One region of the Streptomyces sp. NPDC004838 genome, then DNA from elsewhere that is predicted to be linked to it. Evidence: riboswitches for the same ligand, from Rfam matches in the RefSeq annotation. Region 1 holds a riboswitch; each other region holds the start of a gene.
The links. A riboswitch is a leader RNA that binds a small molecule or an ion and turns the genes downstream of it on or off. The one in region 1 is predicted to bind cyclic di-AMP.

Region 1 (5,699 bases):
TCCCCGCTACTGAAGACGGTGGCCCGGCACTCGGCGAGAGTGCCGGGCCACCGTCGTATCCACGTCCGGTCGGGCCTCCGCGTACGGACGGCACGTGCCGACGGGCGCGTGCGGACCCCGCGTACCGACCGCACGTACTGACCGTGCGTACCGACCGCGCAGCGCACCGCGTTACCCCATTCGGCCGATGGCGGCTCGCCCCCGAGCCCCATCGCGGCGAGCCTGTAGAGGGGCGCGGTACCGTCCGCTGCCGCTGGCGGACCGGGGAGGAGTGCACCCTTGGCGCACCAAGAGCAGCGCAGTGGGTACGGTGCGCGCCGCTTCGTCCGCATGCTGCCCGTACTGATGATCGTCGTGGGAGTGGCCTACGACCTCAGACTTCCCCCGAGTTACACCGCCGTGCCGATGTTCGCGGCGGCTCCGCTGGTCGCCGCACCCTTCTTCTCGTGGCTCAACACCCTGCTGACGGGGATCATGGTGACGTTGGCCGAGCTGAGTCTGAACGTCTACAACGGGACTGCGGGGCAGCCTCACTCGTACACCGAGCTGAGCACGGTGGTCACCGTCTCCGCGCTGGCGTTACTCATCAATCGCGTCGTCCAGCGCAGCGGCCAGCGGCTCGCGTCCGCCCGGGTCATCGCCGAGACCGTCCAGCGGGCCGTGCTGCCCACCCCCTCCGCGGAGATCGGAGGGCTCCGTACCGCCGCACGTTACGAGGCGGCGCTCGCGGACGCTTTCGTCGGGGGGGATCTCTACGCCGTACAGGACACTCCGCACGGTGTACGGCTGGTGGTCGGGGACGTACGGGGAAAGGGGCTGGGGGCGGTCGAGGCGGTGGCGGTGATCATCGGGGCGTTCCGGGAGGCGGCTGAGCAGGAGAGTTCACTGGAAGCGGTCGCCGGGCGGCTGGACCGGGCGCTGATCCGCGAGGCCGAGCGGCAGGGCAGTCTGGACGCCTTCGAGGGGTTCGCCACCGCCGTGCTCGCCGAGATTCCGCGCGGCGGCGGTGCCGTGCGGCTGGTGAACCGGGGACACCCGGAGCCGCTGCTGCTGTACGGCGACGGCCGGGTGGACTATCTGGCGCCGCTGGAGGCGGCGCTTCCGCTGGGCATGGGCGATCTGGGGCACTGGCCGGACCGGGCCGAGACGCATCCCCTGCCGACCGGGGCGACGCTGTTGATCTATACGGACGGCCTCTCCGAGGCGCGGAACAAGGCCGGATTCTTCTACGACCCCGCGGCCCGCCTCACCGGGCGGCCCTTTCCGGGACCGGAAGAGCTGCTGGACGACTTGGTCGACGATGTGCGACGGCATACGCGCAACGGGCTGACGGACGATCTGGCGCTGCTGGCGGTCACCCGGCCGGGCTAACAACGGCTGACACGCCGGAGCGCGATGTCGGCTGTCCCACAGCCATGAGGGTGACCGAGGGCCCGGTGGTGAGAGGCGGGCCACGATCGCATGAATGTTCTCTCACCGGGCCGTCAGCACCATGTGTAGTCGAAGGACGGCTCTCCGCATAGAATTTGACGAACTGTCAGGCGTGTGATGTTGCTGAAGTGACGTTCAAGTCGCCCGACTCCGGCCTCTTGTGTCCCGGTTGGTCTGGCGCGAGCGCGTTAACGATCACCCGGAACGGCTTGGAATCCGGCCCCCCAGTCTATTAACGTTCGATAACGCAGCGCGGTCGTCCCAGCCGCCGTCAGGGCGGCACCGCGCGCATGCGCCGAATCCCGCAAGGGAACCGGGGAACCACCTTTTGGGGTGAATCGGGCGTCTTCGCACCCTGCGGAGACTCTCGTAGGAGACCTTCCTGCTCCGAACCCGTCAGCTAACCCGGTAGGCGAGAAGGAAGGAAAGGAGTACGCCTCAGTGGCGTCCAACAGCCCTGCCCCGGAAGCGCCCGTCAGGTCCGTGAGGCCCTCCACCACCGGCGTTTTCAGCCAAGAGGGGGCCGAGCGGTCATTCGGGGAATGGAACCCCACCGAGGAGAGCGTCCGTCCGGTACGCGGACGGCACCGTGTCATGAAGCAGCGGGGCGGATTCGCCCGTAGCTCCACGGTCCTCGGCGTCGGCGTGATCGCGGCGGTCGGCGCGGGCGGCATCGCCACCGCGCAGAACAAGCCCGCGCTCTCCATCTCGCTTCCCGACCAGATCTCGGACAACCTGCCCGACGGCCTGACCCCTTCCGAGGACGCGGACGGCGGCAACACCGCGCTCGCCGCGATGGGCACCATCGGCGGCGCGGCCGAGGCCGAGAGCGCCGGCGACACCAAGGACGGCGCGGGCGAGGCCCTGCGCTCCCGGATCCTTCAGCAGGCCGAGCAGCAGCAGGCCAAGGCGGCGGCCGAGAAGAAGGCCGAGGCGGAGAGGGCAGCCGCCGAGAAGGCCGCGGCCGCTGCGAAGAAGGCCGAGGCGGCGGCCAAGGCGAAGGCGGACGCCGAGAAGAAGAAGGCCGAGGCAGCGGCCAAGGCCAAGGCGGAGGCCGAACGCCTCGCCAAGCTCGCGAAGAGCTTCTCGCTGCCCACCTCCTCGTACACCATCACCTCCACCTTCGGCCAGTCCGGTTCGCTGTGGTCGTCGGGCCAGCACACCGGCCTCGACTTCGCGGCCCCGAGCGGGACCCCGGTCAAGGCCGTGGCCGGCGGCACCATCAAGTCGGCGGCCTATTCCGGATCGTACGGCTACCGCATCGTGCTGGAGCTGAACGACGGTACGGAGGTCTGGTACGCGCACCTGTCGTCGATGACCGCGAGCGCGGGCCAGAAGGTCGGCGCGGGCGAGACGATCGGCCGCGTCGGCGCGACCGGCAATGTGACCGGCGCTCACCTGCACCTGGAGGTCCACACCGCGGGCGGCTCGACGCTCGACCCGGCGGCGTGGCTGCGGAGCAAGGGACTCAACATCTGACACGGGCTGACACGCGGTACACGGGGTCGCCGACATCTGCGGCGGCCCGTGGGGGCCCGCGGTCGCATGGCCCGCGGTCTGCGGCGCATGGCCCCACGATCGTGGACGCGGAATCGTGGCCTCGAGTCCTGCGCGGTCCGGAGGCGGACGGCGTTCGTGCTCCGCGAGCCGCGCTCCGTACTCCTTGACCCGCGCTCCGTGCTCCTTGACCCGTGCTCCGCGAGCCGCCCTCCGCGATCCTCAGAAGGTGCACGACGATCTCCGGCAGCTCTGGCGCTCACCCCCCGACGTCAGGGCTGCCGGTCTTCCCCGCACTGCCGACCTGCCGTTCCGCTCTCCCGCTGTTCCGTCGTTTCCCTCGTTCGGCCGGTGCCGGGGTCGCCGGTGAGGTCAGGCGCGGTAGGGGTTGTACCCCTCGTAGTCGCGGTACGGGGGCGGTGCCCACACCCGTCCCGTCGCGCGCGCCGCGTACGTCAGCGCCGGGCCCGCCATGTCCTTCCGCTGCCACATGTGGTGCAGCAGTTCCTGCTCCCGCTCGGCGAAGTCCGGGTCCGCCGCGCCGCGCCGCGCCCGGTGGCGCAGAAACGCCAGCGAGGTCGCGAAGCGCTGGTACTCCGACACGGCGTGTGCCGCTGCCGGTCCCTGCCGCTGCATGGCGAAGGTCCGGGCGGCCTTGCGCGCCTTCATGGACGAAAGCGCCGGCGGCTCGGCGGGCGCGATCCAGCCCGCGGCGGCGTAGGCGGGCAGTTCGGTGGAGACCGTGCGCAGTTCGCGCTGCCGGGACCAGATCGTCAGCCAGGTGAGCAGCCCGAAGACGGGGACCATGAACACCCCGTACACCAGATAGAAGCCCCAAGGGCCGAAGAGTGAGGTCGAGCCGTTCCACAGCGCGTGCATGCCCATGGCCAGGGCGAGGCCGAGCAGGGGCAGCGCGACCCGGCGTATCCGCTGCCGACGGGCCGCCAGCGCCGCGATCCCGAAGCCGAGGCCGGTCAGCACGGTGAACAGCGGATGCGCGAACGGCGACATGACGATCCGTACGAAGAAGGTCGCCACCGTCACCGAGGCGAAGCCCGATGAGCCCATCGCCTGGTCCTCGTCGAACGCGGTGCCCAGATAGAGGATGTTCTCGGTGAAGGCGAAGCCGGTGGCGGTGAACCCGGCGACCACGATGCCGTCGACGAGCCCGGTGAAGTCCTGCCGCCGGAAGATGAAGATCAGCATGATCGCCGCGGCCTTCGCGCTCTCCTCGACGATCGGGGCGATGACCGTCGCGCCGAGGGTGTCCGCGCTCGCGGGGTCGGCGGTGGCGGTCGCTATCCAGCGGGTCGCGAAAGTGTTCGCGATGATCGCGACGAGCGCCGCCGCGAACGCGCCCCAGGCGAAGGCGAACGCGAGGTTCCGCCAGGGGCCCGGCTCGACCCGGTCCAGCCAGCGGAACGCCGCGGCGAGCAGCGGGACGGGAAGCGTGGCGAGCCCGATACCGACGAGGAAGCCCTCGGTACCGGTCTGTTCACGCACGAGGGCGAGGATGACGAGCCCGGAGAGCGCGAGGAGCGTGATCAGCACTCCGGCCCGGATCGCCTTGCTGCGCCAGAGCCGGGAGGCCCGGCGCGGCTTGTAGCGCCAGCGGGCTTGCTCGGGCATGGCGTCGAAGAGCGGCTGCTCCTGGAACGCCGGAACAACGGGGTGCGGGGGCGCGGGCAGCACAGGCGGATCCGCCGCACGGGGCGGCGGCTGGGCTGCCGGATGCGGCGGCTGATGCTGGGGCGACGGCTCGTACACCCATCGACCCTAACGAGGAGTACTGACACCTGGCGATGGCGCAGGGGGTGACCGGCGGTTACACGCCGAAGCGCTTCAGACCGTCCCGGCTGGGCATCCGGCCTTTTCACGCCACACGGGCAGCGCCGGGAGGGACCAGGAGGGAACCGGGAGGGCGTCTCGTACGGCTGCCGGAGCCGTTCCCGAGACGGTTTCTGGAACAGCCCGCCGAATCGGGTCGCCGGGCTGCCAGGGCGCGCGCCCAAGGCGGTTCCCAAGGGCGAGCCGTTAGGACGGTTCCTGGGCGCGACGCCGGAAGAGCAGGTCACATACCCTGTGGCCCTTGTCCAGTCCCTGCCCCTCGAAGCGGGTCAGCGGCCGGAAGCCGGGGCGGGGGGCGAATCCGCCGTCCTCCTGGGTGTTCTCGAACTCCGGATGCCCGGAGAGAACCTCCAGCATCTGTTCCGCGTACGGCTCCCAGTCGGTCGCGCAGTGCAGGACCGCGCCGGGCTTCATCCGTTCGGCGGCGAGCGTGAGGAACTCCGGCTGGATCAGCCGCCGCTTGTGGTGCCGCTTCTTGGGCCAGGGGTCGGGGAAGTAGACGCGGAGTCCGTCCAGGGAGCGGGGTGCGAGCATCTCGCGGAGGAGGATGATCGCGTCACCGTTGGCGACCCGGATGTTGGACAGTCCGTTCCGCTCCGCGAGACCGAGCAGATTGCCCTGTCCGGGCGTGTGCACATCGACGGCGAGTATGCCGGTCGCGGGGTCGTCCGCGGCCATCCGTGCGGTGGCCTCGCCCATCCCGAAGCCGATCTCCAGTACGACGGGCAGCCCGCCGAACATCTCCTCCAGATCGATGGTCCGGCGCCCGTCGATGTCGAAACCCCACACGGGCCAGAGCCGCTGGAGGGCGTCCTCCTGCCCTGCGGTCACCCGGCTCCGCCGTGGCTGAAAACTCCGGATCCGGCGCTCATGATGCGACCCGGCGGGGTCGGCGAGCGGCCCTCCGGGGAAGCGGGGGGCGC
Region 2 (5,699 bases), on a different contig from region 1:
CCCCGCACCGTATCGCCGCGGGCACCCGCGACGGCGCCGAGATGCTCTTCGTCCACACCCTGCTCCAGAGCCCCGAGATCCATCCGCACTTCTGAGACACCAGGCGCGACAAGCGCCGAGGCCCCGGGAGATCGTCCAGATCTGAAGAAACCCGAAGAATCCAGAAGAAAGAAGCCCACGAAATGTCCGAGACCCCCATCGTTCCCGAGGACGCCGCCGTGCCCCAGACGCCGGCCAAGCACGAGATGAAGGAAGAGGGGAAGTTCCCCAGGGGCCTGGTCGTCCGGCTCTTCGCGTATCTGATCGCGGGCCACCTGCTGGCCGGTTTCCTCTATCTCCTGTTCGAGGTCGGCGCCAAGTAGATCAGGTGGCCCGGACGGCTCACGCCGTCTCGGTCAGCCGCTCCCGCAGCCGCTCGCGCGTTCCGGGGCTCAGCTTCAGCCCGTCCGTGAGGTAGCGCTCGGTGGTGCCCCACGTCTCCTCGATCGCGTCGAAGGCCGTGTGCAGATACTCGGCGCGCGCGTCGAAGAGCGGGCTCAGCAGCTCCATCACCTCGGGTGACATCGCTGCGGGCGAGTCGTCCTTGCGGCGGATCAGGTAGCGGCGGTGCGGGTCGTTGGACTTGAGGTAGTCCGCCTCGATCGCGTCCCGCTCCACCCCGACCGCGAGCAGGGACACCGCGATGGAGAGACCGGCGCGGTCCTTGCCCGCCGCACAGTGCATCAGCGCCGGAACGCTGTCCTCGGCGAGCGCGTGGAGAATCCTGCTGTGATCGCCCGTGCGCTGCGTGATCATCATGCGGTACGACTCCGCCATCCGGCCGGCCGCCTTGCCGTCCGCCAGAATCGACCGCAGCTGGTTGATGCCGCCCTCGCGGACCATGCGCCAGAACTCGGCCCCGTCGGCCGGGTCGCTGAGGGGCAGATTCAGATTCCGCACACCGGGCAGCGGAACGTCCGGCCCCTCCAGTTGGATGTCGGCGTTGTTGCGGAAGTCGAAGATCGTGTGCAGCCCGAGGGTGGCCAGGAACGAGGCGTCGCTCTCGGTCGCGTGGGCGAGATGCCCGCTGCGGAAGAGCCGCCCGTACCGCACTGTCCCGCCGTCCACGGTCGGCAGTCCGCCCACGTCGCGGAAGTTGCGCACTCCGGTCAGCTCGGGCTCGTTCGAGGGGACCTGCGGCAACTGCTGCGTCACGAAGGCTCCAGGAGATCACAGCCGTCGGCATCGGTCGCCGACGGTGGCGTTTTATCGACGATACGACATCGGTACCTCGGGCAACCAGCGGAAACGGGCTGCCGCGTCCCGTCCGGCGCCATCACCCGGACGCCCGCGCGCTCTCGATGATGCGCGTACATATGGCGAGCCCGACCCGCACCGGGTTCCGCCATCACGGTTCGCGGCGAACCTCGCCCGGCGGGGTGTGCGGGCCTATGGGACAGCCTCTGTCTCCGTGAGTAGTCGGGCGCACTTCTGACCGGCGCTCCGATCGCATTTGCGGAAGGGGACCTCGACCGCTGTGTCATGGACGCGCCGATTCATGGACGCGGGTCTGTCCCGGTGGGGAGTATTCGCGGGAATGGCGGACCGGGCATGCCGACGTTGTTCTTCGGGCGCTGGTCGGCGTTCTTGAGGCACTGGTCGGCCGATTGCGGACCGTGCATCGGGAAGTGGCTTTCGAATCCTGTTTCCGGGAGCCCCGCCGTGTTGAGCGAGCAGGAACCCGGCCGAGACGCGGGGTCCGCGCCCGGGCGGGCTCGGGGCGAACCCGGGCGCCATGGTCATACGGCCGCGCCTTGTCGAGGTGGACGGGAATCGACGTACGGCTGTCGTTTCCGTGTGAAAGGTGAGGAGTTGGGAGCGGCAATCGCGGCGATCAACCCTTATGGGATCACATGTGCCTTATGTCCGAATCAGGAGGTTCGCCATAACGTGCCCTATAAGTGCGGGATATGGGATCCGCTCGTGAGCAGGATCATATCCGTGACGGTGTGTGGCCGCGCCCAGAAGTGGAATACGCCTGCGGGGCAGGAGTTTTGCGGACTTCGGTCCACGGAGTGTGACGGTGAATTCCCCCGGAGAATGACCCAGTTCACCGATCGGGATAATCCTCGGCTTGTTCCGCTCGGTACGGCCGGTCTACGGTCTCGGAATTCCGGGCGGCACGCCTCATCCTGCCGCCGCCCGAATTTCACCCACTCACATGTGGCAGGAGCGGGGGACCCAGGTAGTACGCCGATTCCGGGTATCCGGACGGCTTGGGGTGAAGTCGTGCTCATCGCGCGGCCGGGCATCTCCAGCCCGAACCCGACAGCTCACCTCGCAGGCGCCGGAGAGGAAAGCGTCATGCCCAAAAAGGGTAAGCATCGCCGTATCCAGGCAGGCCCCATCGCCCGCGGTTTCGTCGCCGCCGGTACCGGTGGCGCGGCCATCGCCATCCCGCTGATGGGCGCGACCGGCGCCCAGGCCGCGGAGCAGACCGCCCCCGCCGTACAGACGGTTCCCTCGGCCGTCGCCCCGGCGAAGGCGAGCGGCGCTCCGGCCGCCCCGGAGGTGCGGCAGCACGCCGCCGCCCCGGTCACCTACCGTGTCGTCGCGGGCGACTATCTCGCCAAGATCGCCGAGGAACAGCAGGTGAGGGGCGGCTGGCAGAAGCTCTACGCGGACAACCGCGAGGCCGTCGGCGAGAACCCCTCCCTGATCCACCCCGGCCTCAAGCTCACCATCGGCGCGAAGGCCGAGGGCAAGGCTCCGGCGAAGGCCGAGAAGCGCTCGGACGACCGCTCCTCCCGTGACCACTCCCGCGAGAGCGCTCCGGCCGCGCAGTCGCAGAAGTCCTCCGGCTCCTCGTCCGCCGAGTCTCCGTCGGCCAAGTCCTCGAACGCCAAGTCCTCAAACGCCAAGTCCTCGGCCTCCGGCTCCTCGGTCCGGGGATCGGCCCAGGCGTCCGACGACGCGCCGAGCACCACCCAGCGGAGCGGTGGCTACACCACCCCCACGCCGTCCGGCAACGTCAGCACCTCCTACCGTGCTTCGGGCTCCATGTGGTCCAGCGGGTACCACACCGGTGTCGACTTCACCGCCTCGACCGGCACCAGCATCAGGTCCGTCGGACCCGGCACCGTCGTCTCCGCCGGGTGGAGCGGCGCGTACGGCAACGAGGTCGTCATCAGGCACACCGACGGCAAGTACTCGCAGTACGCCCATCTCTCCTCCCTCTCCGTCTCGTCCGGCCAGAGTGTGAGCGGCGGCCAGCAGATCGGCCGCGCCGGCTCCACCGGCAACTCCACCGGTCCGCACCTGCACTTCGAGGTCCGCACCGGCCCCGGCTACGGCTCGGACGTCGACCCGGTGGCGTACCTGCGCCAGCACGGCGTCTCGCTCTGACGGATCCTGACGGATCCTGACGGATCCTGACGGATCCTGACGGATCCTGACGGATCCTGACGGATCCTGACGGATCCTGACGGCACCGGCGCGTTCCGGTCCCGTTGGTCCTCTGAACCTCTGAGCCCCGGCTCTTCCGGACTCCGGTTCCGCTGATCTCTTCGCCGAACGGCTCGCACCCGCGGGCCGAACGGCCCGGATCCCCTCGCACCGCCGCGGTGGCGCGAGGGGATCCGGCGTTTTCGCCCCCCTGGGCATCCCGGTGGGACCGATGCGCTCCCGTACCGCCGCCGCTATACGTCCCGTTCCTGGTCGGTGCCGGTGCCGGTGCCGTTGCCGAACGGCACCGGCACCGGAAACGGCAGGAGCACGGGCTCGGCGGCGGCGGTGGGTCCGGCGGCGGGGATCCGTTCCAGGACGCCGCCCGCGAACACGTCGTACAGCGGCAGCGACTCCAGATGCACATAGCCGATGTGACAGTCGCAGACGGGGAGCGGACACGCCCTCGGACGCAGCGCGCTCCGGTACGAGCCGTCGTAGAGGTTGCCCAGTTCCTCGCTGACGAAGTGACAGCGGCGGACCGTGCCGTCGCCGTCCACCGAGATGACCGACTCGCCCGTACGACAGGGGAGTCCGGCCGAGCGGTGCGGATGGCGGCTGTAGGGGAAGAGCGGATCGAGCCCCGTCCAGTCGGCGGCCTCCGCGTCCGTGTAACCGTGCCCCTCCGCCGCGTTCACCCAGAGGTAGACCCGCTCGGGCAGTTCGGCACGGAGACGGCGGGCCTGCTCCAGATGCTCGGGGAGACCGACGACGCCGACGCTGAAACGGACGCCCCGCGCCGCCAGGTCGCCGCATTTGGCGAGGAAGCGGTCGTAGGGGGTCTGCCCCGGATGGTAGGTGCACCAGAGCGCGAGCGTGTCGAGATCGGCTTCGGCGAGCCAGTCGGTGCGGCAGCTGAGATTGGTCTGGATCGCCACCCGTCGCACCTGCGGCAGCCGCGACAGTTCGACCAGGGTGCGGCGGTACCAGGAGCGCACCAGACCCTCGCCCCACGGGGTGAACAGAACCGAGAGCCGGTCGTCCGGCCGCGAGGACACCCAGGCGGCGAACCGTTCCAGCGCGGCCCGGTCCGCCCGCAGTCGCGCGGGGTTGTCGCGCCTTTTGGCGAAGGGGCAGTAAGGACAGTCGTAGTCGCAGGACGCGAGCGGTCCCCGGTAGAGGACGGTCAGATGATCCATGTCCGCCGTCTCACTTCGGCTCGTACGCGGCCATACGGGCCCGTACGACGGGGGAGAACAACTCCGGTCCCAGCCCGTCCGAGTACGCCAGCCCTTGGGCGCTCAGCCGCAGCAGTCCGGGCGGCGCGGACTCGTCCAGCCAGCCGAGCACGGTGAACCGTTCCAGCTCGGGACCGAAGTCGTCCTCGGGATCGCGGCCGAAGCGGTCGCGGTAGTCGCCTGTCTCCATGCCCTGGGCCTGGAGGAGCGACTGGAGGAGATGGCGTCGGCGGGCCTCGTCCTCGTCCATCTCGTATCCGACGCCGGCGCGGCCGAAGTCCTCGGCGCTCGTCTGCGTGTACGCGTCGATGATGCCGCGTATCTCCGTCATCCGGACCGCGTAGTCGAACGAGTAGTGCAGACGCGAGGTGTACGAGCGGGCTCCGCAGCCGAGGCCGATCATGCCGTCGGTCTGGCAGGCGTGGTCCGGGGAGTCCGAGGCCGGTGCGTCCGCCCGGCGGAACATCCGCATCGACACCTGCTCATAGCCGTGGGCCAGGAGATGATCACGACCCTGCCGGTACAGCCGCAGCCGCTGGGCGTCCCAGGAGTGATCACCGCCCGTCCCGAGCCTGCCGAGACCGGTCAGCGGCCTGACGTAGAGCGGGTAGAGATACAGTTCCTCGGGCCGCCAGGCCAGCGCGGAGTCCAGGGAGTATCGCCAGCTCCGCGAGGTCTGGCCGTCGATCCCGTAGATCAGATCGATGTTGAGGACGGGAACGCCCGCCTCCCGGATGCGGGCCAGTGCGGACTCGACCTCGGCACGCCGCTGCGGGCGTACGGCCGCCTTCGCCTCCTGGTCGACGAAGCTCTGGACACCGATGCTGAGGCGCGTGGCGCCGCGCTCGGCGAGTACGGCGAGCCGATCGGGGGTCGCCGTGGACGGTGAGGTCTCGACCGAGAGTGGGACGGAGGCGAGATCCGCGCCCATGCGCTTCTCGGCGATGTCGCAGAGCCGGTCCAGCTCATCGGCGGTGAGGAACGTCGGCGTGCCGCCGCCGAAGGCCGCGGCCGTGAAGCGCACCGGCCCGTCGTCGC
Region 3 (5,699 bases), on a different contig from region 1:
GGACGGTGTCCTCCGGGTTGGCCAGAACACGCAGATAGGCGAGGACGTCCCGGACCTCCTTGCGCTCGTAGAAGCGGACTCCGCCGACGACCTTGTACGGCAGGCCGACGCGGATGAAGATCTCCTCGAAGACACGGGACTGGGCGTTCGTCCGGTAGAAGACGGCGACGTCGCCGGCCTTCGCGTCGCCCTCGTCCGTGAGCCGGTCGATCTCGTCGGCGACGAACTGCGCCTCGTCGTGCTCGGTGTCGGCGACATAGCCGGTGATCTGCGCGCCCGTGCCCGCGTTCGTCCACAGGTTCTTGGGGCGGCGGCTCTCGTTCCGCTCGATGACGGCGTTGGCGGCGGAGAGGATCGTCTGGGTGGAGCGGTAGTTCTGCTCCAGCAGGATCGTCGTCGCGTCCGCGTAGTCCTCCTCGAACTGGAGGATGTTGCGGATGGTCGCGCCGCGGAAGGCGTAGATCGACTGGTCGGCGTCGCCGACGACGCAGAGTTCGGCGGGCGGCAGGTCCTCGTAGCCCGTGCCCACCAGTTCGCGTACGAGTGTGTACTGGGCGTGGTTGGTGTCCTGGTACTCGTCGACCATGACATGGCGGAAGCGCCGCCGGTAGTGCTCGGCGACGTCCGGGAACGCCTGGAGCAGATGGACGGCCGTCATGATGATGTCGTCGAAGTCCAGGGCGTTGGCCTCGCGCAGCCGCGCCTGGTACATCCGGTACGCCTCGGCGAGCGTCTTCTCGAACCCTCCCCCGGAACCGGCGGCCTGATCCGCGTAGCTCTCCTCGTCGATCAGCTCGTTCTTCAGATTGGAGACCTGGGCGCTGAAGGACTTCGGCGGGAACTTCTTCGGGTCGAGATCCAGATCGCGGCAGACGAGGGCCATCAGGCGCTTGGAGTCCGCCGCGTCGTAGATGGAGAACGAGGAGGTGAAGCCGAGTTTCTTGGACTCGCGGCGCAGGATGCGGACGCAGGCGCTGTGGAAGGTGGAGACCCACATGGCGCCCGCGCGCGGGCCGACCAGGTGCTCGACGCGCTCCTTCATCTCACCGGCGGCCTTGTTGGTGAAGGTGATCGCCAGTATCTGTCCGGGGTGGACGCGGCGGGTCGCCAGGAGGTGGGCGATCCGGTGGGTCAGCACACGGGTCTTGCCGGAACCGGCCCCGGCGACGATGAGCAGGGGCGATCCGGTGTGCACGACGGCGGCGCGCTGCTGTTCGTTCAGCCCGTCGAGCAGGGCTTCGGGGTCCACGACCGTACGCGGTGCTCCGTCGCGGTAGTACGCGTCACGGGCCGGAGGCACGTCGTAGGCGCCCTGGAAGAGATCGTCCGGGATCTCCTCCCGGGCTTCGTCCTCGGGACCCTGATGGTCCTCGGGCGGCGGCGGGGGCTCCTCCGGGGTGCGCTGGAGGTTCGCCAGGAAGTCTTCGTCAAAGAGGCTGCTCATCGCTCTCCGAGTTTATGCCTCGCCACCGACAGCCCGCCGCCGCATGGGCGTACGCGGGCTCAGGCACCGCCGCGGCCCGAGCGGCGGTCACGGGCCGAACCACCCGTGACCAGGCGAATCCTCTCCGTCACCCGCCGAGCCGGAGGCACCCTCCCGCCGAAAGGTCACGAAAATGTATCGGGCATATCGAACATCAACCTTCACAGCAGCCACACCGTTGGCTAGCGTGCTCGACCAGGCGGCCCGTTCCCTCGCGGCGATCCACGCCAAGCGGGCAGCCCACGCCGAATCCGGGCTTTCCTCACAGGAGTTCGGAACCGGGGACCCACCATGCACAACCGGGGTGAATCGGGCCTGTCGTACCGGTCCGTAGGGCGATCTTCCGTTCCGCCCGAACCCGACAGCTAACCCGGTAGGCGGTCAACGGAAGAGGAGACGCCGGTCTTGGTGTCGCATCGCAAGCCCCGAAGTCGTACCGCGAAACCCACTGCGGCCGTCGGCTTCACGACGGCGGCTCTCGCCTCCGTCGGTCTGCTGTCGGCGCAGAGCGCCGGCGCGGCCCCGGCCGCGCCGCCCGTGCCGAAGCCCTCCGTCGAGGAGGTGCAGAAGAAGGTCGACGATCTCTACCGGCAGGCCGGTACGGCGACCCAGGAGTTCAACAAGGCGAAGGAGACCACCGCCGGGAAGCGCGCCGAGGTCGACCGGCTGCTCGACGAGGCGGCGCGGCGTACGGAGAAGCTGAACGAGTCGCGCCGGGCGCTCGGCGGCTATGCGGCCGCGCAGTACCGCACTGGTGCGGTCGCTCCGACCGCCGCGCTGCTGTTCGCGGACAGCCCGCAGCAGTACTTCGACCAGACGCAGCTGATGGACCGGATGACGGACCGTCAGCGTGAGGCCGTCGCCGACTACGAGACCCAGCGGGCCGAGGCCGCCCGGCAGCGGGCCAGGGCGACCGAGAGCCTCGCGTCCCTCACCGAGTCGCAGGACGCCCTGCGCGCCGGAAAGCAGCGGGTGCAGTCCAAGCTCGCGGAGGCGCGCTCGCTCCTGTCGAAGCTGACGGCGCAGGAGAAGGCCCGGCTCGCGGCGATCGAGCGCGAGAAGGCGGCCGAGGCTCGGCGGCTGGCCGAGGCGAAGGCGAAGCAGGAGGAGGCGGCGCGGGCGCGACAGAAGGCCGAGGCCGAGGCCGAGCGCAAACGACTGGAGCAGCAGCGCGCGCGGGAGACGGCCCCCGGCGCGGGCAGCGATGCCGGCACTGGCGGCGGGACCGGAAGCGGCTCGAGCACGGGAGGCGGCACCTCGACCGCCAAGGCGGACAAGGTTCTCTCCTTCGCCCGCGCTCAGATCGGCAAGCCGTACGTCTGGGGCGCCGCCGGGCCCAGTTCGTACGACTGCTCCGGGCTGACCCAGGCGGCCTGGAAGGCGGCCGGCGTGAACCTCCCGCGTACCACCTGGGACCAGGTGAAGATCGGCACCCGAGTGGAGACGAAGGATCTGCGCCCCGGTGACCTGGTCTTCTTCTACGACGACATCAGCCATGTCGGGATCTATGTCGGCGGCGGCAAGATGATCCACGCGCCGAAGCCCGGTGCGAACGTGCGCGAGGAGTCGATCTACTACATGCCGATCTACGGCAGCGTGCGCCCCGCCTGAGCGGAGGCGGAACGCGGGTTCGGCACGCGGGTTCGGCATCCGCCCCGCCCGGAGGGCGGATGGTCCGCGTCACCGCGTGAGAGGGTCGTACCCATGTCAGAGACCTGGGCGTTCCGCGAGGGTGCTCCGCCGGTGACGGCCGATGAGGCCGTGGAGGAGATCGGCAGAAGGATGACGGCCGGGACCTGTGAGTCGTGGCTGACCAGTTCGACCGGGCGACGGCTCGCCGTCGTCACCAACACCGAGCGGGCGATGGTGATGCTGCTCGACGGTGAGGGCGACCCCGGCGAGCACGCGTCGGATCCGGGGGCCGAGGACTGGAGCGACGGCTTCGTGCTGGAGAACGGGCAGAACGACGAGTACCCCGACGAGGACACCGTGCCCCTGGGGGAGGCGTTCCGGATCGTCCGCCACATCGTCGCTCAGGGCACACCGCCCCCGGACGCCGCGTGGACGGTCGACCGCTGAACCAGGGTGTCGCGGCCGTTCGCGGTACGGCGGAATCGCCCGTTCCCACGGCCGGTACGGGGAGCTTCGGCGACCGCCCGTGAGCCGCCGTGTCACAGCCGCCGCGCCGCAGCCTCCGTCCGCCGCCCGACAGCGCTCCGCGAGGGTCCGCGCGCCGGGTCGGCTCTCAAGGGCGGGCGCTCATGACCGTCCCGCCGGGGGCTCGCCCGCGCTGGCGCTCCCCCGCACCTCCCCGCGGCCTCGGGTCCGGATCAGTCTCAGGTCCAGAGCGTCGCGATGAGGATGTTGGCCACCGTCAGCCCGCCCACCGCGCCGAAGAGCGCCTTGTCGACCGTCTCCTCGTCCCGCTTGACGTACACGAGCCCCAGGATCACCACCAGCACCGCCGTCTTGACGCCGATCTTGACGTGGTCGAGCGTCTGGTCGTCCGCCTGGTTCAGGCCCACCAGCGCCATGCCGGTGACGAGCATCGTCAGCGCGCCGTGCAGCATCCCCGGTGTGAAGCGCGCCGTCCCCTGCCCCATCGCCTTCATCTGGGCGAAGAAGCCGCCCAGCAGGGCCGCGATACCGATGATGTGCAGGGCCACGAAGACATTGATGAGTACGTCCATGCGGCGGAGCCTAGCCCGGCCCGTATCGGCCGTCCGAGGGCAGGTAAGCCTCATTCGCCGCAACGGTCACGGCGGCACGGCAGGGGTGAACCGGGGGCGATCTCCCGGTCACGGACTGTGCCGAGGGCTGTCGCCGGGCCCGGTGACGGATGGAGTCGTTCCCTCGGCAGGCTCGGACCCGCGGGTTCGGACCCGCAGGCCCCGGCCCGGCGGTCCCGGATCCCGGTCCCGGCCCGGACGCACCGGCCCAGCGTCCTCAGCCCAGCGCTCCCGTGGCCGTCACCACGCCAGTCACCATGCCAGTCACCACGCCGTCATCGCGCCGCCCCCGCGGCCGCGGACGCCTCACGTGCCGGGCCGCCGTCCCAGTCCGTCGGCTTCATCCGGTGGGTCAGCCACTCGAAGAGATACGGCACCTGTGCTCTCCACACCCAGGTGGCGTGCCCTCCCTTGGTGGCCCTCACATCCACCGTCGTCGGCGGCTCGGCCTCGGCCTGGAGCGCGAGGCCGGGCAGATAGCCGTCCGCGCCCTCACCCGTCGCCAGCAGGGCGACGCGCGGCGGGGTCTTCGCCGACCGGAGGATGTTCAGTACGTCGTTCTTCCGGCGCAGCTCCGGGTCCCGGCCGGTGATCGACGCCTTCTCGGCCGCCGGGTCGCTGTAGCCGGAGAGGCTGACGGCGGCGGAGTACCGGTCGGGGTGGGCGAGGGCCAGCTTGGCCGCTCCGTGGCCGCCCGCCGAGTAGCCCGCGACGGCCCAGTCGGCGGGGTCGAGGGAGACGCGGAAGTTGTCGGCGACCATCTTGCGCACATCGACGGTCAGCCAGCTGTCGGCGTTGATCCTGCCCGGAATGTTCGCGTACCCGTGGTCCTTCGCGCCCAGCAGCATCGTGCGCGGGGCGACGAGAATGAACGGGGCCACCCTGCCCGATCTGATCAGGGGTTCGATCCGGGCCGGGGCGTCCAGCTTGGTGAACCAGTTCTTCGCCGAGCCGGGGAAGCCGGGCAGCAGCTCGACGACGGGGAACTTCTTGTTCCGGTGGGCGGGGTCGTCGTACTGCGGCGGCAGCCAGACGTAGACCTCGCCCTCCACCCCCGAGATCCCGCCCTTCAGATGGGTGCGCAGCACTCCGGGGCTCATCCCGGCCCCCGTCACCTTCTCGAAGTTCTGACGGAGTGTCGGCAGGTCGGAGACGCGCCTGCCGCCGGTTCCGTCGGGCCCCAGATCGGCGGCCGTGTCGACATGGCCCGACGTGCCCAGCAGGTCGCCCCAGCTGTCGTACAGACCGTTGGAGTTGTTGACGGAGACGAAGACCAACAGCACGGCGGTCGCCTGCGCGAAGAGCACCATCGCCAGCCGTCCCGCACCCCGCACCACCGCGGGCCCGCGGATCCTGCTCCAGAACAGGAGCGGGAGCAGCACCGCGATCACGACCAGCGCGATCGTGACCGCGTAGAAAGTGTTCCCCGTCAGATTCATCACGCACGACAAGAGGTGAGCAGGGCATGGACGGTTGCCCGGACGGAC
Region 4 (5,699 bases), on a different contig from region 1:
GTGCTGGTGTACGAACCGGTCTCCGACACGGGCGACACGACCGGCACGACCGGCACGACCGACCAGGACAACCAGAGCGACGAGGAAGAGGGAGCGGACCGGTGACCCATGCCGCTGAGCCGTTGACCACCATGGAGTTCCACCCCCAGCCCAAGGCGGGGGAGCCCATGCCCTGGGCGTTCCCCGCCCCTGATCGCGGCACCCTGGACAACGGCCTGACCGTGCTGCGCTGCCACCGCCCCGGCCAGCAGGTGGTGGCGGTCGAGATCTCCCTCGACGCCCCGCTGGGCGCCGAGCCCGAGGGACTCGACGGTGTCGCCACGATCATGGCGCGCGCGCTGTCCGAGGGTACCGACAAGCGCACCGCCGAGGAGTTCGCGGCCGAGCTGGAGCGCTGCGGCGCCACCCTCGACGCGCACGCCGACCACCCCGGCGTCCGCGTCTCCCTGGAAGTCCCGGTCTCCCGGCTGCCCAAGGCGCTCGGGCTGCTCGCCGAGGCTTTGAGGGCGCCCGCCTTCGCCGAGAGCGAGATCGAGCGGCTCGTACGCAACCGGCTGGACGAGATCCCGCACGAGACGGCCAACCCGGGCCGCCGCGCGGCCAAGGAGCTGTACCGGCAGCTGTTCCCGTCCTCGCTGCGCATGTCCCGTCCCCGCCAGGGGACGGAGGAGACCGTGGCCCGGATCGACTCCGCCGCCGTACGGGCGTTCTTCGAGGCCCATGTACGGCCCGCCACGGCCACCGCGGTGATCGTCGGTGATCTCACGGGGGTCGATCTCGACGCCGTGCTCGCCGAGACCGTCGGCGACTGGACGGGCGACACGGCCGAGCGCGGGCCGGCGCCGGTGATCACCGCGGACGACACGGGACGGGTGGTCATCGTGGACCGTCCCGGCGCGGTGCAGACCCAGTTGCTGATCGGCCGGATCGGCCCGGACCGGCACGACCGGGTCTGGCCCGCCCAGGTGCTCGGCACCTACTGCCTGGGCGGCACGCTCACCTCCCGGCTGGACCGGGTGCTGCGTGAGGAGAAGGGCTACACGTACGGCGTACGGGCCTTCGGCCAGGTGCTGTGCTCCGCCCCGGACGGGTCGGGCGCGTCGCTGCTCGGCATCAGCGGTTCCGTGGACACGCCCAACACCGGACCGGCGCTGGAGGACCTGTGGAAGGTGCTGCGGACGCTGGCGGCCGAGGGCCTGACCGACAGCGAACGCGATGTCGCCGTGCAGAATCTGGTGGGCGTCGCGCCGCTGCGGTTCGAGATGGCCGCTTCCGTCGCGGGCACCCTCGCCGACCAGGTGGAGCAGCATCTCCCGGACGATTTCCAGGCGCAGTTGTACGTCCGCCTCGCCGAGACCGGCACCGTGGAGGCGACGGCCGCGGCCGTGGCCGCCTTCCCGGAGGACCGGCTCGTCACCGTGCTGGTCGGTGACGCCTCGCAGATCGAGGAGCCGGTCAGGGCGCTCGGGATCGGCGAAGTGACGGTTGTCACGGGCTGATTGAGCCACCGCGCGGAGTCCGACCCGGACCTGACCTGGAACCGACCCGGATCCCGCCCGGATCCGGCCCGGATCCGACGGCGACCCGACCGACCCGGCCCGGCTCGGACCCGACGCGGGGGTGACACGGCTCGGCCGCGGTGGTTGGCCGCGTCCGGGTCGCCGTCGGAGCGAACGCGTGAGCGGCACGGATCCCCGGCATCCATGGGATGTCGGGGATCTGTCGTAGACACCGTCAAATGTCCCATTTATTGAGAAGTTGGGCGAGAAGTCCTGTGGCATGTGCAACAAAACAGGGCGTGTGTTTGGTGATCGACAGCGCTCCGGCCTAGCGTCGACCCGGCTGCACGCCAGAAGCACGCCGCATCCGCGGCACGGGCAGTCATCGCCGAATCCCCGTCAGGCGCGAGCCAGGGGGAGCCGGGGACCCAGTCCCCATGGGGTGAATCGGACCCCTTCGCGCCGTGCGGAGGAGTCCGTAGGAGACCTTCCTGCTCCGAACCCGTCAGCTAACCCGGTAGGCGAGAAGGAAGGAAAGGATCAGCCTCTCCATGGCGTTCGCCCGTCCTGCCGGGAAACACCGCGCCCCGAACCGTGTGACGCGCAAGAGCGCGAGCATCGCCGGAGCCGCGACTCTCGCCACCACCGGTGTCATCGGAACCATCGCGTCCCCGGCGTTCGCCGCGGACTCCGGTGCCAAGACCGCGGAGCCCGGCGGTGTCAGCGTCGAGGACACCGGACTCACCCAGACCCTCGCCGTCGAGACCCTCGCCGACGAGGTCGCCGATCAGGCGTTCGTCCAGCAGCAGGAGGCCGCCGAGGCCGCCGCTCGCGCGGAGGCGGCGGCCGAAGCCCGAGCCAAGGCGGCCCGTGCGGCCGAGGAGCGCGCCGCCCGTGAGGCCGAGCGCAAGCTCCTCAACTCCTACCGGCTGCCCGTCGCCGGTTCGCATGTCTCCACGGCCTACCAGGCCAACAGTTCGCTCTGGTCCTCCGGCAGCCACACCGGCGTCGACTTCCGCGCGCCGTACGGCACCTCCGTGGTGTCCGTGGGCGCCGGCACCGTCGTCGAGGCCGGCTGGGGCGGCGCGTACGGCTACAACGTCGTGATCAAGATGAACGACGGCTCGTACACCCAGTACGGCCACCTCGCCGCCATCGGCGTCTCCGTGGGCCAGAACGTCATGCCCGGCCAGCGGATCGGTGCCGCGGGCTCGACCGGCAACTCCACCGGGCCGCACCTTCACTTCGAGGTCCGCACCGATGCCGAGTACGGGTCCGACATCAACCCGATCTCGTATCTGCGTGCGCGCGGTGTGAAGGTCTGATCTCCGCGCCGAATCGCTGCCTGTGCTGCTGTCCGCGTCAGCCGTGCTGTCCATAGGATTCGCCTTCCGGAGGTCCCGGCGTACAGACGCCGGGACCTCCGGCGTTCGCCGTCCCGTCCGACCGCCGAAGAACTCGCCGGCCATCGGACGAACAGGGCCGGGCATCTCATGGAACGGAAGGAGCCGCGTCTCCCGAATACGGGAAGCGCGGCTCCAGGTCGTACGGCCGAACGGAGATCCGTACAACGACGGCGGATCGACGGATCAGGAACGGATCAGGTCGTCAGACCGTCTCGGGCAGCTCTTCGAGGCCCTCGGCCACCAGCTTGGCCAGCCGGTCCAGGGCGACCTCCGCGTCGTCCGCGTCGGACGCGAGCACGATCTCTTCGCCGCCCTGCGCGCCCAGGCCGAGGACGGCGAGCATGGAGGCGGCGTTCACCGGAGTGCCGTCGGCCCTGGCGATCGTCACCGGGACGCCGGAGGCCGTGGCGGCACGGACGAAGATGGAAGCGGGGCGGGCGTGAAGGCCCTCGGCCCAGCCGACGTTGACGCGGCGCTCAGCCATGGTGTTGCCCTTCAAGTTTCAGCGGTTGTCTAGACCAGTCTCTCACGACGGGCCGGTGTTCTCCGTACCGACCGCTTGTCCCGGCATTGTCCCGGCCTTCCGGTCGGTCGGCGCTCCCAGATTGCCGTGCCGGAGCACCGGCCGCGACCTGTGACCTCGCCGCAGCGGCCAGTGACCATCGCGGAGAGCCCCCCTTGAACGGTGGCCGCGCCGTAGGCTTTCTGCCATGCAGACGGACGGCGATCACGCGTACCCCGACCACTGGGAAGCGGACGTGGTGCTGCGTGACGGCGCCACCGCGCGTATCAGGCCCATCACCGTCGATGACGCCGACCGGCTGATCAGCTTCTATGAGAAGGTCTCGGACGAGTCGAAGTATTACCGCTTCTTCGCGCCCTACCCGCGGCTGTCCCCGAAGGACGTGCACCGGTTCACCCATCACGACTATGTGGACAGGGTGGGGCTCGCCGCCATGGTCGGCGGGGAGTTCATCGCGACCGTCCGCTACGACCGCATCGACGAGCAGGGCCGTCCCGCGGGAGCGCCCGCGGACGAGGCGGAGGTCGCGTTCCTGGTCCAGGACGCCCACCAGGGGCGCGGGATCGCCTCCGCGATGCTCGAACACATCGCCGCGGTCGCGCGTGAGCGCGGCATCCGGCGGTTCGCCGCCGAGGTCCTGCCCGCGAACACCAAGATGATCAAGGTGTTCCGGGACGGCGGGTATACCCAGAAGCGCTCTTTCGGGGACGGCTCCGTCCATCTGACGCTCGACCTCGAACCGACCGCCGAGTCCCTCGCGGTGCAGCGCGGCCGCGAACAGCGCGCGGAGGCACGTTCCGTGCAGCGGTTGCTCGCGCCCCGGGCGGTCGCGGTCGTCGGCACCGGGCGGGCCGCCGGAGGCGTGGGACGGACCGTGCTGCGCAACCTGCTGGGCGCGGGGTACACCGGTCGTGCGTACGCCGTGAACCACGCGTTTCCAGCACCGCCGTCATCGCCGTCAGCGCCGTCGTCGCGATGGGAAGTGGACGGGGTACCGGCGTTCCGTTCCATCGGCGAGATCGTCGCCGAGACCGGGAAGCCCGTCGATCTCGCGGTCGTCGCCGTGCCCGCCGAACGGGTGCCGGACGCCGTCGCCGACTGCGGTGAGCACGGAGTGCGCGGGCTGGTCGTCCTCACGGCCGGTTACGCGGAGAGCGGCGCGGAAGGGCTGGCCCGGCAGCGGGAGCTGGTGCGCCAGGCCCGGTCCTACGGCATGCGGATCATCGGCCCGAACTCCTTCGGCGTCATCAGCACGGCGGAGGCGGTCCGGCTCAACGCGTCGCTCGCGCCCGAGTCCCCGGCGGCCGGGCGGATCGGGTTGTTCACCCAGTCCGGGGCGATCGGCATCGCGCTGCTGTCAGGGCTGCACCGACGGGGAGCGGGGCTCTCGACCTTCATCTCGTCCGGCAACCGGGCGGATGTGTCCGGCAACGACTTTCTCCAGTACTGGTACGAGGACCCGGACACCGATGTGGCCCTGCTGTACCTGGAGTCCCTCGGCAACCCGCGGAAGTTCACCCGGCTCGCACGGCGCACGGCGGCGGTGAAGCCGGTCGTGGTGGTCAAGGGCGCGCGCCACAGCGGCAGTGCGCCGCCGGGCCACGCGGTGCCGGTCGCGCGGATCCCGGACGCGGCCGTCGGGGCGCTGCTGCGGCAGGCGGGCGTCATCCGCGTCGACACGGTCACCGAACTCGTCGACGTGGGTCTCCTCCTCGCGGGCCAGCCCCTGCCGGCGGGCCCGCGCGTGGCGATCCTCGGCAACTCCGAGTCCCTCGGGCTGCTGGCGTACGACGCCTGCCTCGCGGAGGGACTCCGTCCGCTGCCACCGGTCGATCTGACCACCGCCGCCACCCCCGCGGACTTCCGTACGGCGCTCGCGCGGGCGCTGGCGGACGACGGGTGTGACGCCGCGGTCGTCACGGCCATCCCGTGGGTCGGCGACAACGGAACCACCGAGTCCGGAGACGGCGAGGTACTGGCGGCCGCGCTCCGGGACGCGTCCGCCGCCGCTCCGGCGAAGCCGGTGGCGGTGGTCCATGTGGAACTGGGCGGCCTCGCGGACGCGCTCGCGGCGGCGAGCAGCACGGTTCCCCGGCCGAACGGCGCGGCCTCCGCGGGTAAGGCCGGTTCCCCGGCGGGTACGGGTACGGGTGCGGACGGAGCGCCGGTCGGGGGCCGGACGGATTCCCCCGCCGGCGCCGGATCGCCTACGGATACGGACAGCCGTGCAGGTACCGGCCTGGACACCCGCACGCGCACGGACGCGGGCGA

Region 2: another riboswitch for cyclic di-AMP. It lies ahead of ACWEFL_RS34190 (M23 family metallopeptidase); the one in region 1 lies ahead of ACWEFL_RS25050 (M23 family metallopeptidase).
Region 3: another riboswitch for cyclic di-AMP. It lies ahead of ACWEFL_RS12570 (NlpC/P60 family protein); the one in region 1 lies ahead of ACWEFL_RS25050 (M23 family metallopeptidase).
Region 4: another riboswitch for cyclic di-AMP. It lies ahead of ACWEFL_RS08645 (M23 family metallopeptidase); the one in region 1 lies ahead of ACWEFL_RS25050 (M23 family metallopeptidase).

The regions. Positions count from the first base shown of each region.
Region 1 is NZ_JBSGAW010000024.1:18,409-24,107, reverse strand. It holds tRNA gene ACWEFL_RS25060 (tRNA-Met) at 1-9, shown strand, start outside; gene ACWEFL_RS25055 (PP2C family protein-serine/threonine phosphatase) at 280-1,371, shown strand; cyclic di-AMP (ydaO/yuaA leader) riboswitch at 1,715-1,861, shown strand; gene ACWEFL_RS25050 (M23 family metallopeptidase) at 1,873-2,910, shown strand; gene ACWEFL_RS25045 (PrsW family intramembrane metalloprotease) at 3,301-4,557, opposite strand; gene trmB (tRNA (guanosine(46)-N7)-methyltransferase TrmB) at 4,963-5,699, opposite strand, start outside.
Region 2 is NZ_JBSGAW010000046.1:33,378-39,076, reverse strand. It holds gene ACWEFL_RS34205 (XRE family transcriptional regulator) at 1-95, shown strand, start outside; gene ACWEFL_RS34200 (DUF6126 family protein) at 183-362, shown strand; gene ACWEFL_RS34195 (tyrosine-protein phosphatase) at 382-1,194, opposite strand; cyclic di-AMP (ydaO/yuaA leader) riboswitch at 2,180-2,341, shown strand; gene ACWEFL_RS34190 (M23 family metallopeptidase) at 2,344-3,384, shown strand; gene ACWEFL_RS34185 (STM4011 family radical SAM protein) at 3,678-4,622, opposite strand; gene ACWEFL_RS34180 (STM4012 family radical SAM protein) at 4,633-5,699, opposite strand, start outside.
Region 3 is NZ_JBSGAW010000009.1:25,618-31,316, forward strand. It holds gene pcrA (DNA helicase PcrA) at 1-1,444, opposite strand, end outside; cyclic di-AMP (ydaO/yuaA leader) riboswitch at 1,717-1,878, shown strand; gene ACWEFL_RS12570 (NlpC/P60 family protein) at 1,889-3,094, shown strand; gene ACWEFL_RS12575 (hypothetical protein) at 3,188-3,562, shown strand; gene ACWEFL_RS12580 (hypothetical protein) at 3,820-4,173, opposite strand; gene ACWEFL_RS12585 (alpha/beta hydrolase) at 4,488-5,651, opposite strand.
Region 4 is NZ_JBSGAW010000005.1:262,658-268,356, reverse strand. It holds gene ACWEFL_RS08655 (M16 family metallopeptidase) at 1-105, shown strand, start outside; gene ACWEFL_RS08650 (M16 family metallopeptidase) at 132-1,499, shown strand; cyclic di-AMP (ydaO/yuaA leader) riboswitch at 1,876-2,037, shown strand; gene ACWEFL_RS08645 (M23 family metallopeptidase) at 2,051-2,824, shown strand; gene ACWEFL_RS08640 (HPr family phosphocarrier protein) at 3,108-3,389, opposite strand; gene ACWEFL_RS08635 (bifunctional acetate--CoA ligase family protein/GNAT family N-acetyltransferase) at 3,616-5,699, shown strand, end outside.